DNA from 2 places in the Desulfitobacterium chlororespirans DSM 11544 genome. Region 1 is predicted to be linked to the other one. Evidence: a T-box and tRNA genes for the amino acid it is inferred to sense, from the RefSeq annotation. Region 1 holds a T-box; the other holds one or more tRNA genes.

Region 1 (7,372 bases):
CAAAATGGCCCATATAGTGAGTCATTGGAGCGTGCTTTTGCTGAATGGCAGCATTCACGTACGAGCCCAAAATCAGACCATCGCCCTGGTTGGTACGATTACCTTCGACGTCCACATCAGGCCACATCAAAGGTCCATTATTTACAACAAAATCAGGGTTGTAATAAGCAAGGATATCTTTGTTGCTTGAATAATCGCCGGTTGCCAAAATCACACCCTTGTTGGCAGTTATTTTTTTGTAAGCGCCGCTTGCAGCATCACGCACAAATACACCTGTAATTCTGTCGCCCTCTTTAATCAATTTCTCGGTAAAATGTCCGGTTAAAACTTCAGCACCATGTTCAATCGCTTTGTCAACATTGGCCTTAACAATAGCGTGTTGATCGGGGTTGGAAAATTTGACCGAAACGGGATAAGTTGGAGCCGCTTCTTTTTTCCAATCAAAGTGTTCCGGCAGCGGCACATAAAATGGCCAGAGCACTTGCTCTTTGTCAGTAGGAATTGGATCGGTAGAGTTTGGTGCAATGTATAAGCGATCTCCCATCGCATCGCAAAACCAGTCAAACACCGGACCAACGTTGTGAGCCCATTTTGAATATATTGCCCGTTTGGGATAGTAGCACATTTCTTCCATCTCGCGGTCAACGATGATGTCCGGGTCAACATAATCATCAAAACCCTCGCCGCGCTTCCAGGTTGCAAACACCTTTGACTTGCCGGGCACGGCATATTCGCCCGAGCGGCAAACACCGGCGGTCTTAGCCTTTTCAATTAAGATTACGCTGGCGCCTGCTTCGGCGGCTTTGCGCGCTGCACAAGTTCCGGCAACACCGGAGCCAATAACGACAACATCGGCTCTTTTTTCTTCGGAGATGTCCGTGGGATCCGCCGGCTCGGGCGGCAGCCACGCGAGTTCATTTTTGGATTGCGCTTTCCAATCGTAGCCTGTTGTGTCAGAACCGGAATCTGTTGCCGGAACACCGGCATTGCCGCCACTGTCGCCGGAGCTTGGGGCACAAGCTGCTAAACCGGTCGCTACAACGGTTGCACCAATAGCTCCCATTCCCTGTAAAAATCGGCGCCTTGATACTTCTGTACTTTGCTTGGTTTTTTCTTTCATAACTTAATCTCCTCCCTTTGCTTTGTGATTTTTTTAACCAAGCAAATTATCCGACATGCTTTGGCAAAACACTATCCACTAATCGTAAGATTTGCCATAGAAAGTGTCCACCAATAGGGGGATTACATAGTGTTTGAGTAAAATAAGTGTGATGAGACTTGCCTTTTTGGTATAAACGTCTTAAAATCAGACTATGATAAAAAGCAAACGAACATCTAACATTTATGCAATTTACACACGCAATTGGTCTACATTGGTAGGCCTTTTTTGCGTGGTGTATATATGGGCTTGCATTTTTTCTGCATTTTTTACCAACCAATACATAATGGTTGCCCCGGGCAAATGGGGTTATATAGGCGTTTGGGTTGGCATTGTTGCCGCGGCGATTATTTTTGGATATTTATCGCTAGCACACAAAAAAGAACTGTTGATTAAATGTGAATTAATCTTGCCGTCATTTTGTGCAACACTACTGGTTGTATCAAGGTTTTTCTTTAGCTGGCAAGATGATATTTCATTATTTGCAGCAAATGTAATACTTGGATTTTCCACCTTAATAATACTTGTTCTGGCGTTTTTAGGTATCAAAAACGAAACCTATGCCGGCATACCACAGATTGTCACAATTGCTATAATAATATCAATCTATATATGTTATTTCATTATTATATTTATTTCTTGGCCTTTTGTTGGTGACACTCTGGCAAACCAAATAGGTCAGGCATTATTGGTATTTTTTTTGTTTAGTGTTTCTTTCAATATGTTTTTGCGCATGCAAAGAATTGAACCTTCCGACGCAGACATAGAATCAGCTAAAGAAAAACCTATATCAATAGAAAACATTACTATAAAATATAAACTATCGCCTCGCGAAGCCGAAGTTTTATTATTGCTCGCTCAAGGTTACAGCGCGCCGTTTATTGCTGATAAATTTTTTATATCTATTGGCACTGTAAAAACTCATATTAAACGCATTTATATGAAATGCGGAGTGTCCAAACGCGACGAGTTGATTAAGTTGTTGCATTTGTAGGATTGCCTCATATTTCTGCTGGGTTTCTATGCTTACCACACACCTGCCAAAACAAATATAGAAGCTCGCTGACTCAGCGAGCACAGCCAAAGAACGGTACGGATTTCCTCCGCACCGTTCTTTGGCTGTGCACTCTATCTGTTCTTACCCCCACTGCCGTAGGTGTCAACTGCGAATTTAACTGCCTTTTCAGCGGTTGCCCAGTTTGAGAGATCGCCGTAAAACGGACTTGCCTCGCCGCCTTCGGCCTTGATCAGTTCGGCTGTGCCTTCTGCGTCACCGGCCAGCGACACCATTTGCTTCCAGTCTTCCTCAGGCATATCCTCTTTTTTGTATTTGCTCAAAAAGTAGCACCGGGCTTTCTGGATATTGCGGAGCAGGTTTTGGCTGAGTGCCGTGCGCCGTGAGGAGCGAAAGGTTCCGCCATCAATGAATAATTTTAAGAGGCTTTTTAGCGGGCGGCCACTCCTTAATCGTCTCAGCTATGGTCTCAAGCAGCTTCTGGGCCTCTTTTCTTTTTTCTTCCTTCAGCTTCACATCAAGATGGGTCAGATTGGTCAGAGCTGTCGTCAGCTCGAAGAAGGTGGTGCTGATGGTCTTACAGCAGGTGTTACAGCGCTCCACATATTTAGCGGCAGCGTTGGGGTCAACTTCCGTTTGCAGGTTGTGAGTCGGTAAGGAAGTATTGTTTGCCGGAGAAGCATTGCTGCCTGAGGAGCCGGCACCGGCAGCGGCAGCTTCCCCCGTGACATTTTCCGAAGGATCAGGCTGGACCAAGGCTTTGGCCTGTTCCTTTTTAAATTCAGAGAGGGTGCTGTCGATCAGCTCCAGTCCTTGTTTGAGGACTTCATTTTCCTGAAGGGCCTGCTCCTTCTCCTGCTTGGCCTGGTCCCTGTCTTTCAGAGCCTGCTGCAGCTCCTGTTTCGTCATATCGGCTACATCGTTTTGGGCCAGAAATTCCTCCCGCTCCTCTGCGGGCAAACCCAGCAGGAGGACGGCCTGGGTGTATGTCAAATTGGTCACCAGTGACCAATTTGAACTGCTCTCTCCTTCAGAGGCGCTTGGTCCGTATTCTTCGTAAAGCTGGATCAGCCTGTCAGCAGTTCGACGGGAATAGCTCACCGACTCTTCCAGCCACTTACCCCATTCTCCGTGCTTGACCAGGCTCTTCGCTTCTTTCAGCCGGCAGCCGATTTCCACGGCACTGGCCAGCAGGATTTTTTTGGTCTGGTGGGTAATCATATTGATTTCAGCCGCGATCACCGGCGGCGTCCGTTCGGTCACTAAATCATTCACTCCATCTGCCCGCCTTTCCTTAATTCGTCTAATGCAGAATATGCCGACGGCCAATGGATAGTGAGACTAGTAAGGGCTATGTTTTCAACCTTGGAAAACATAGCCCTTTATACCAACTCAGCAATTTCTCGATAAACCCATCAGATATTCGACTTTCTTCAGCGTTGCTGCTGCTTTTTGGGCAGCTTTAGCTGCACCGGCAGTTAATATTTGATCAAGGTAGTCACTATGAACAAATTCATGATACCTTTCCTGAATGGGACGCGTGGTTTCGATGATGGCTTCGGCAAGATCATTTTTGAATTGACCGTAGCCCTTGCCCTCATATAATTGTTCGATTTCATCTGTGGACTTATCTTTAATTAAAGAATAGATGGCCATCAGATTGGATATGCCGGCCTTATTCTCTCTATCGTAATAGATTTTGTTTTCCGAATCAGTTTGAGCTCGTTTAATCTTTTTGAGGATTGTTTCCGGTTCGTCAAGCAAATAAGGCGTCGCCAGAGAATTGGTGTCAGATTTACTCATCTTTTTCTTTGGTTCCTGGAGAGACATAATTCTTGCGCCCACTTCCCGGGTATGAATAGCGGGGAGCTTAAAGGTTTCCCCATAACGGCTGTTAAAACGCTGGGCTAAATCTCTGGTTATTTCAATGTGTTGCCTCTGATCGTCCCCAACCGGCACATAATCCGTTTGGTAGAGCAGGATATCCGCAGCCATTAAGGGCGGATAGGTAAGCAGGCCGGCGGGGATGGAGTCACCACTGCCGTGCCGCTGCGCTTTATCTTTATATTGAGTCATCCGTTCAAGTTCGCCAATAGTGGCCAAGGTAGTCATGATCCATCCTAGTTTGGCATGTTCAGCTACTTCGGATTGAATAAATAGAGTTACCTTATCAGGGTCCAAGCCGATTGCCAGATACAATGCGGCTAAATTCCTGATGTTGGCCCAGAGCTGCTTAGGGTCTTGGGGGACAGTGATTGCATGTTGATTGACAATACAGAAGTAGCACTCATGCTCATTTTGATAGTTGGTAAAGTTTTTCATTGCGCCAAGAAAATTCCCTAAAGTGATTGTTCCACTAGGCTGCACACCTGAGAAAATTACTGCCATAACTGTCACTCCTTAAATAATTAATTAACTAAAATAAAAAATCCAATCATCCTCAAGGGACGATTGGACCGTGGTACCACCCATATTTGTTTAATATATTACCACATATTAAACACTCTTTCCGTACTGAATCATACGGCACCTTTGTAACGTGTGGATTATCACGTCAACTCCTACTGATAGTTCGGGTTGCTGCTCAAGAGGCCATTCACTATTTATTCCACACTGATTCTCACCAACCATCAGCTCTCTGACGCTTCCTAAATAGTTACTCTTCTCTGTCATTGCTTTTCATCGCTATTTATTGTTAAAAGATAGTTTATCAGCTTTATACCCTTAAATCAAGTTTTGCATCGTGCCCAAGCTCTTTAGCTCAAATTCAAATTCGTCACCAGTGTCGAATTTCAACTCTGCCAAAGCACTTATCCATCTTCACTTCTAAAACCTGAACATACCCTACTTCTGCCGAAACAAATCCTCCGTCTTCAGCCCATTGGCCTTAACCATCTTCCGCCAGCCCGCTTCCGCCGCGAATTTATAGGCAAACCTGGGAAAGTTGGCTGTAATAAAGATATTATCCCCACCGGTACGGTGGGCAATGTTCGCGGCCAGGGTTTGCAAAGCCTTGCCCAGATTCTTCTTCGGTCCGCTCCCTGCCAGGACATTCTTTATCGCCGGAAGCATTCCTCCTGCTCCGATCCCCAGGCCCTGCCCCCATTGCCGGCCTGATTTTTCACACCAGTTTTCCACCATTTCCAGAGCCAGACCGCATTGCTCTCCCTCATAAAAACCGCAGTTTACCAGACAATAGACCGTGACCTTTGGCGTCGGTCGGGCTTTAAAGTGATTCTCCAGCTGAGCCAAACAACTGAGCAGATGAGAAGGGATTCCGTCCACGTATAGAGGAAAAGCCAAAACCCAAACATCCTGCTCTTCCAGCTGCTCCATGTGTTCAAGGCTCAGCTGCGGCTTGCGGAAATCATATTCTGTAATCTCACTGTCCCTCACAAAAGTCCGCAGTGCCTGTAGTGCAGCTTCTGAAGCACTGTTTTTGGCCTTGGGACTCCCGTTGATCAAGGCTATTTTCATTTCAGCTGTCCCTCCAGTTCGGCCAATTCCCGGATAAAAGAAACCTTGACTCTTTGACAGTTCAGATTGATTGCATTGGCCCGGACTAATTTCTCCGCAGTCTGTCGCTCTTTTTCCGTGATCTCACCATAAAACCAAACGCTGAAATCCAGGGACTGTTCATAGCGGGGCCTGTGGTGCATTTCCCCGTTTCTAATCACAAAATAGGGATGAATATAGGAGATGCTCCGATCCAGCACATTTTTGACAAAAGGGCTGTATCCGCCGTAGAAGCATTGGCTGACAATGATCAGTTCACTGCTGTGCCCCAAATCCGCTCCCATGTCACCATACTCGTCCCGGATCACGCAGGCCCCCGGCGTTTTGACCCAGCAGCCAAAGCAGCCGATACAGTGCCGGATTTTGCCGTTATTGGTGACGATTTTGGTATCTCCGCCCAGCCCGGGCCTGATTTTCCCCAGCTCTTCCTGATCAAGATCATGGATTAACAGCTTCATAGCGTTCCTCCACCCCATTATTTTTGATTTTATCCTGTAAATTAATTGAATCTTTCTTCTTTGAATCTATCTTCATTATACTAACTTAAATGGAAAACACCACCGTTGCCAAATTCAAATTTTCCGCCTGCTCCTATCTCGAAATGCTTCTTGGCAATCCCTAAATCAACGAGATCCATTGCATAGTCATCGGCAATTCCAGCGCTTAAGCTGTTGTTCTCATACTTAAACATTGCCTTTTGGCTGTTTTTAGCACTTGGGGCAAGCAATACGGCTTGCATTCCGTTTTCTACCCATTGAGGCAGAGGTTGATCGCTGATGATTCTTTCTGCCATGGCCTTTACTTTTCGATGTGTAGCTGACCGCATCATTTTTTCCGTTAGAGAGGGAGCGGCCACTCTCCCTACTAAAACAACACAAACCAATTCCTCACTGTCATTAACCATAAGTCCGCCCTTATCGAAGGTGCCTCCGACCCAGCAGGTTCCCAAACCTAAATCAGTGATAGCAAGAACTAACTCTTCTCCATAATAGCCTAAAATCTTGGAGTTCTTTTTTCCCTTTCATCACTATAAGTGAACGTACATTCGTAAATAAACCATAGCTCTTGCTTAATTTCTGAAAGGCATGGCTTCCATCCGCCAAGAATGTCATTGCTAAGCCGGATGCTTCATTTAATTCGTTAACAAGCGCAATGATTTTTGCTTTTTCCTGATCTGTAATCAGCTCTTTGGCAAATTTTCTCCGGGAAATTCTATTTTCTAGAGCACTCCTCATAAAATTACCTCCAAATTATTCATCATTCCCTGTCTTTTTGCTCTGTTTAATTATTTGTCTGGCGTAAACCGGCAAATAATTAAATCCAACGAATATGAGTGTTCTGCTGAGGTGGTGTACTTGCTACAAGTTACTATAATTCCTTTTTCCTGCTCAGCAAGTAGGCTATCGGGAGCGAAACAGCCAAGAAAACAAGCCCCACGCTAACGCAGCATAATATTATCAGATATTGATGAGCAGAGAAGAATTGGAGTGCTTTGCTCATACCAGTCAGAAAACCCGGCTGTTTGAAGAGAAACATCAGCAGAAAGAACAGCAGGAAAATCGGAGCGATCGTAAATATATAGGTTTTGGAAAAAGAGAATCGGGTGAAGATTGGGTAGGATATGCCCACCGCAAAGCAATAGTACGCAAAAGAAAATCCCAAAACAGCAAGGAACGGCAATG
Region 2 (7,372 bases), on a different contig from region 1:
CGCCCTTGGCGATGACCTGTCCCTTCCATCTTATGCTAAGGGTGAGGTGTATGACCTTCATGGACATTACCTCGTTCCCGGTTTTATCGACGCTCATGTCCATATCTGCGGAGGAGGAGGAGAAGCGGGGCCCAGCTCCAGAACTCCTGAGGTTCAACTTTCTCAACTGACGCGGGCCGGGATAACCACTGTGGTAGGTTGCTTGGGAACGGATTCTATCTCCCGTTCCATGGAAGAGCTCTTGGTTAAGGCAAATGCCTTGGAAGAAGAAGGATTAACGTGCTTTGTCTATAGCGGCGGTTATCAAGCCGATCGTATGATCTTTGATACCTTGCGCAAAGACTTAGTCTTAATCGATAAAGTGATAGGGGCGGGTGAAATCGCCATTTCTGACCATCGTTCCGCCCAACCTCAAAAATCTGAGCTGGAGCATCTTGCTGCGGAAGCTCGAGTAGGGGGGATGCTAGGAGATAAAGCGGGAGTTGTTCATATTCACCTGGGTGAAGGGAAGAGAGGTTTGTCCCCAATTCTAAAAATAATTGAGGAAACTGAAATTCCGATCAGCCAATTCATGCCAACTCATATCAATCGAAAGGAAACGCTCTTAGAGCAGGGAGTAGAGTTTCTCAAAGCAGGTGGCACAATTGATTTAACAGCAGGTTGCGATGATTTTGAACCGCATTTACAGGTTCCTTTCGTTTTAAAAGCCCTTTACGAGCAGGGATTGCTGAATGACCGTGTGACGGTTACTTCAGACGGAAATGGCAGCCTTCCTCAGTTTAACGAGGCTGGAATCCTTGTCGGCATGGGCATAGGATCCGTTCATGTTCTTTGGCGCGATATCCGGGAAGCTGTGCTCCGGTACGGCATACCCCTTGATACCGCTCTGAGAACCATTACTTCCAATCCCGCCCGTATTCTACAATTAAAAAACAAAGGCATGATTCGGGAAGGCTTTGACGGTGATTTGGTGGCCTTGTCCGATGACTTGATGATTGAGCAGGTGTGGGCTAAGGGAAGAGTTATGATTCGTAACCGTAAACCTGTTGTTTTGGGGGTATATGAGACATCATTGGCGAGTCATCTTCAGACTGTAGAAACTCCACGATTAGTCAAAGGTTAGACCTTTTCTAATACATTTTAAGGAGGTTGATTTGTCTTGAAGACCTATGACACTATGAATCTACGCAACATTTGCCTTGTAGGGCACGGAGGGGCAGGGAAGACGTCTTTGACAGAAGCTTGTCTCTTTAACTCAGGTGCGGTTACCCGTATGGGGAAAGTGCCTGAGGGAAACACTATGTCGGATTCTTTGCCAGAAGAGATTAAACACAAGGTTTCGATCAGTACGAGTCTTGTTCCTGTTGAATGGCAGGGATGTAAAATCAATGTCCTTGATACTCCGGGATATTCTGATTTTTTTGGTGAGGTTAAGTCTGCCCTTCGGGTGGCAGAGAGCGGGGTCGTTGTTCTGTGCGGTGTATCAGGTCTTGAGGTACAAGCTGAGCTTATCCTTGACTTGATGGAAGAGCAGAAGTTGCCCCGCGTTATTTTTATTAATAAATTAGAGCGCGAGAATGCTAATTTTGAAAAGGTTCTGAACCAACTCACAGAAGCTTTCCCTAATATGCGTTTTGCCCCCTTAACTCTTCCTATAGGTCATGAAGATCAGTTTCAAGGTGTCGTAGATATTATCGAGCAAAAGGCGTATATCTATGAAAACAATGCCAGTGGGAAATATACAGTTAAGGATATTCCGTCAGATCTTTTATCTGATGTCGAACACTATCGAGAAATATTAGCTGAGGCGGTAGCCGAGGCTGATGACGATATATTGACAAAATATCTGGATGGCGAAACTTTAAGCGATGACGACCTTCGCCAAGCTTTGAAAAGCGCTTTGGAAAAGGATTTAACCGTTCCGGTCCTTGCGGGTTCAGCTCTCAAAAATGTCGGGATTGGAAATTTGCTCGACTTCTTTGTTCAATACGCCCCGGTTCCCCAAACTAAAGAAGAGAAAAGCGCCCTGATCTTTAAAACCCTGGCCGACCCCTATGTTGGTAAGATGAGTTTTATCAGGGTCTATGGAGGAAAGCTCCAAGGGGACAGTATGGTGTATAATGCTCAAAAAGAAAAAGAAGAAAAGATCAGCACTCCTTTTATTCTGCGGGGAAAAAACCAAGACCCGGTTCAGGTCGTCCCGGCGGGAGATATCGCCGTTGTAGCTAAACTTCAGGATGCAGCTACTGGTGATACCCTATGCGCCAAGGAGAATCCTGTGCAATTGGAGGGCATCGATTTACCTGTGCCCCGTTTGCCTGTAGCCATCGCCCCTAAGAGCAAGGGAGATGAAGATAAACTGGGGAGTGCCCTGGCCCGCTTGGCGGAAGAGGACCCCACCATGCGTGTGGAGAAGAATGTGGAAACCAAAGAATTGATTCTCTACGGTATGGGTGAAATGCATGTTGAAATCCTGATGGAGAAGCTGCAACGGAAATTTGGCGTTGGCGTAGAGATGAAAGTTCCCCGGGTTCCCTATCGGGAAACCATTAAAAAGCCGGTTAAAGTGGAAGGAAAACACAAAAAGCAAAGCGGCGGTCATGGACAATATGGGCATGTCTGGATCAATATGGAGCCTCTCATGGACGGCGAGTTTGAATTTGCCGAGGAAGTATTCGGAGGTGCTGTACCCAGACAATACTTCCCTGCTGTAGAAAAGGGAATTCGAGAAGCTATGGCGGAAGGAGTGCTGGCCGGATATCCTGTCACTGGATTCAAGGTGACGTTGACCGATGGCTCATACCATAGTGTGGATTCTTCCGAAATGGCCTTTAAGCTGGCTTCCATTATGGCCTTCCGTAAAGGGGCAGAAATGGCGAAACCTACTTTGCTGGAGCCGATTTCTGAGGTTGAGATTAGGGTGCCGGAAGCCTACATGGGTGATGTTATCGGTGATATCAACGGCAAACGGGGCAAGGTCTTGGGAATGGAGGCCGATGGTAGATTCCAGGTGATTAAAGCTCATGTGCCGCAATCGGAAATGATGCGCTATGCCATTGATTTAAAATCCATGACCCAAGGGCGAGGCAGCTTCGATATCCGATTCTTAAAATACGATGAAGTACCTTCTAAAATCAGTGAAGGAATTATCAATGAGCTTAAAGCGGCCCAGGGAAGCTAATTAGGGTTATATAGCGCTTAATCAACAGTCAGGTAGTTACCTGGCTGTTTTCTTTTTTTTGTTAATTAAAACTAAAGATTAATAAAAAATTCCTAATTTTAAGAAGGGTATTTACAAAATGCGTTGAATATTCAAATTATTGTATGAATTATATAAATATATATTATATAAAATTGAGGGAAAAAGAGTGGAGGGCTCAACTGTGGGACAACAGCCAAAAAGGGTGGAGATAAGGGATAGTAGGCGCATAGAAGAAGAACTTAAAGTGCTCTACAATTCGATTCAAGAAGCCATTGAGGTCGCAGGCAAAGACGGAACCATTCAATATGTCAACCCGTATTTCAGTCGTTTAACAGGCATATCTCCTTATGAACGAATCGGTAAGAACATCTTCGAACTCTCACCGGAGGGGGCACTGGCAAGAGTACTGAGGACCCATGAACCAATCTATGCACATCGTTCCACGATGGAAGAGTGTGACATCGAAATCATTGCCAATGCTTACCCCATTGTCATCGAAGGTAATATCGAAGCGGCCCTGGTGGTGTTTCAGCAACTGACGGAGACCTCCAGGCTGGGCGAAGAAATCGAGGCAGCGAAACAGATGATTCAAGCTCTTACAACCCGGGTGGATCAGATGGCATCCAGTTCTTATACTTTTGATGATGTTTTGGGGAGTCACCCGGATTTTGCTTTTATTCGGAATAAGGCACGGCGCTCGGCTGAAACCCATTCGCCCATTATGATCATGGGTGAAAGCGGTTCCGGAAAAGAGCTGTTTGCTCATGCTATTCATAGTGGCAGCACGCGCAGCCATAAACCTTTTTTGAAAGTGGATTGTGCCAATATACCGGAAAGCCTTCTTGAAGTTGAGTTGCTGGGTTACGAGAAGAAAAGCCAGGACAGGGCTTCTGAGCGTAAGCTGGGCAAACTGGAATGTGCCAGTGGGGGAACCCTGTTCCTTGATGAAATAGGGCTGCTTAATGATTATTTACAGGATAAATTGCTTCATATCCTTCTGGAAAAGAAGTTCCAACCCGTTGATGGAACCCAGGTGATTGAACTGGATATTCGGATTATCACAGCAACCAACCGCAATTTAAAAACTATGGCGGAGAAAGGGCAGTTCTCAGCGGATTTATATCACCTGCTCAGTGGTATTGAAATCCAAATACCCCCTTTAAGAATGCATAAAGAAGATGCCTTGACTTACGCCCAGAGCTTTATTTATAAGGCCAATCGGAAGCTGAGCAAACATGTGATTGGCATAACGACTCAGGCGGAGCAACTTTTATTGGATTACCACTGGCCGGGAAACATCCGTGAGCTGAGAAATGTCATCGAGATGGCGATGGATTCCGTGGAGGGAGACATGCTCAATATTAAGGATTTTGCCAGTTTGGTAGAGATTGTAAATAAGACGGAAGAGATTCATTATCGTGAGCCGATGGCTCTTGATGAATTAGAAAAAAAGATGATTCGTTTGGCATTAGACCGCTATGGCAATTCCGTGGAAGGGAAAAAGCGGGCAGCGGGTGTCCTCAATATCTCCTTAGCCACCCTCTATAATAAACTGAAAACCCTTGAGGATCATGTTTAACCCAGGGTAAAAAGGTATGCTTTATGGGAAATCTGCTCATCCTATACCTAAAGGAGGGATTTTCCATGGCATTATTCGGCACAAAGGGCAGGGACCCTAAGAAAAAGCCGGAACCCGCTCCAAAGCAGCATCATGGCGGCGACGCTATTCGTGAAGATATGGAAGGGTTCAAAGATTTATACTGGCCATAAAGGGCATAAGGGGCCGCCAAAAAGCTCTCAACCGAGTCGGTGAGAGCTTTTTAAGTAGTCCGCAGTTTCAATTCCTTATAAATATTTTAAGAACTTAAGCTTGACACTTTTCCTGCCTTCAAGTATAATTTCATTTGTCGCTGGTTGATAAAGTGATTTAGGGGATTAGTTTAATGGTAGAACAGCGGTCTCCAAAACCGTTAGTGTGGGTTCAACTCCTGCATCCCCTGCCAACATGAAATCCGCTCCCTGCAAGGTTTGCAGGGATTTTTTGTTTTTAGAGGAAATCTTTGGGGAGGATTTGGGGAGTTTACGATTTTTTATGACGGAGCTGTTGTGGCTCCGTTTTTTTGTTCATAATAGACTCCATTATTTCGGCGCCGGCAAAAAGCTCTTTTTCGACAGCATGGCCATAGACTCTCTAAAGCATTTCGGCATTGGAATGGCCGACCATTCTAGCCACCTCCAAAGGATTTGCACCGGCTGCTATCAACAGGCTGATACAGGTGTGCTTGAGGCTGTGAAATTCTTAATGGGGAGGCTGGTTTTTCTGATCCATCCCCTCCACCAGCAGGAGGCCCATACCGCATTGACCTGTTTCCCGTTCCAGGCCGTGAATACTGCCCCGCTGTCTATCCACTTCGTTCCCCGCTCATCCGCGTTGCTTTCTTGCTCACCCTTTAGTTGACGCAATAGGAATATAGTACTTGCCGATAGCCGGACCTTACGATTGCTACTCAGCTTAAAGGGTTGATGGATGGGCAAGTTATTGTGCAATAGGACCCTTAATGCGTAATAAAAAAACAAAGACACCCAAACAGGCATCTTTGTAAATGGAGGTTCAACATATGAGATAAGAGCTAAAGGGTTATTTAGATTTAATCCCAGAATCATTAAAAAGAAAAGTGATAGAGTAGAGGCCTGCAACTCCTACTAATCCGTAGATTACTCTGCTTAATCCAGATGAGGCTCTAAGGGTTTCTCCGCCAAAAGCGGCAGTCACAAGATCCCATTGAAATAAACTTACCAACAGCCAATTTACGGCTCCAATGATGACAAGCACTAAGGCCACCCGAGATAACCAGTTCATTTTAAATCCTCCTTTGAGTCGATCTTGACACTATTATTATAAGATTTGATACATTTTATACTTAGCCAACGCCACAGGGCGTATTTTTTATGTACCGCATTGGTCCAAATCTGGGCAAGAAACGTGAGGGAAGGGAATTATGTTAGGGAGCAGGTGCCGGTTCTGAGTAACTTGAGAGAAATGGTTTATGCTGTGCTGGATGCCCCGGCGGAAGCGGCTAAGGCCCCGAGCTGCTCTCCCCCCCCCCGATATTATAAATAGTGAAATTTTGGTAACACAATCTTGAGACGAGCATAAGCTGGAACTAAGGGTGCGCACCTCCAACAAAATAGAAGGGGTGGAATTATGAAAATCTCTAAAATCAAAAAGTTACCAATCGTCTTCACGTTGATGTTGGCACTTGCCTTTTCGCTGGTGTGTACAAGTAATGCCTTCGCAGAGGTGTATCCAGGCCCAAACCATGAGTATTGTACAATTATCTACCAAAGCATGCATGGTGATGCGTATAACAGTACTCCAAGCAATCCAATAGACGCGGTAAGACTATAGTGCCGGTAATCAGGTCGGTGGCCTTAATGTTTCGTCATGGGTACCCATAACAGGTGAGGGAACAATGTATGGGCCAAACACTCAAATTGCCTTGGTACCAGCAGAATGGTTCACTCCGGGAAAATTATATAAAGTATATTCCTTTGGGCTTTTCTCACATTTAAGTGGAATGGAATGCCCAAGTAGCACAGCTTTCTATAGGATAGTAAACTAATTAAATTCTTTACCAAGCCCGGAGAATGATCTTCGGGCTTGGTTTGATCTAAGAAATATGTACGAAGAGAGAGTACATTTATTACGCAATAGACTCTTTTTGCACAGCATGATATGATACGATATAGGTAAAATTATACAATAGGGAGAGTGTGGGATGAAAAAAACCTTAACCTTAGTATTGCTCATGTGTATGACGCTGTTTCTCGGATGTTCAGCAGATGCAAAATCACCAAGCAAAAGTGATAGTAGCAGCGTTTCAATTGAAATTATCAATAGTTATGACACGTCCAGAACAAAATTCAAAGAATATTTCCTACTATATCCAAGTGATTTTATTGATAGTTTTAATAAAGCAATTAGCGAAAAAGAATACCAACCCTTTGTTCCATTAAAAGCCTCGTCTGACACACATATTATGTATTCTGACAATGGAGAGACATGGAGTATTTCAGTTGACTTAGTTGGCAAGGAAAATAGTGCGTATGATATCGACAGCAATGCGGCAGGACGCGTGACAGAGATTAAGTTAAGTCTTTTTTCGGACA

The links. A T-box is a leader RNA that pairs with one kind of tRNA and senses whether it is charged. The one in region 1 lies ahead of trpS (tryptophan--tRNA ligase), so its partner is inferred to be a tRNA-Trp.
Region 2: it has a tRNA-Trp gene. The T-box ahead of trpS (tryptophan--tRNA ligase) is inferred to sense a tRNA for this amino acid. The anticodon was not compared.

The regions. Positions count from the first base shown of each region.
Region 1 is NZ_FRDN01000008.1:5,551-12,922, reverse strand. It holds gene BUA14_RS12750 (FAD-dependent oxidoreductase) at 1-1,120, opposite strand, end outside; gene BUA14_RS12745 (response regulator transcription factor) at 1,392-2,153, shown strand; gene BUA14_RS12740 (hypothetical protein) at 2,288-2,497, opposite strand; gene BUA14_RS12735 (DUF3102 domain-containing protein) at 2,580-3,449, opposite strand; gene trpS (tryptophan--tRNA ligase) at 3,567-4,562, opposite strand; T-box leader at 4,615-4,856, opposite strand; gene BUA14_RS12725 (NADPH-dependent FMN reductase family protein) at 5,019-5,651, opposite strand; gene BUA14_RS12720 (flavodoxin family protein) at 5,648-6,148, opposite strand; partial or broken gene BUA14_RS28880 (nitroreductase family protein) at 6,229-6,925, opposite strand; gene BUA14_RS12710 (ABC-2 transporter permease) at 7,059-7,372, opposite strand, start outside.
Region 2 is NZ_FRDN01000012.1:210,611-217,982, forward strand. It holds gene iadA (beta-aspartyl-peptidase) at 1-1,123, shown strand, start outside; gene fusA (elongation factor G) at 1,160-3,181, shown strand; gene BUA14_RS19310 (sigma-54 interaction domain-containing protein) at 3,384-4,781, shown strand; gene BUA14_RS28790 (hypothetical protein) at 4,847-4,972, shown strand; tRNA gene BUA14_RS19315 (tRNA-Trp) at 5,132-5,205, shown strand; gene BUA14_RS19325 (DUF378 domain-containing protein) at 5,841-6,062, opposite strand; gene BUA14_RS19335 (hypothetical protein) at 6,982-7,372, shown strand, end outside.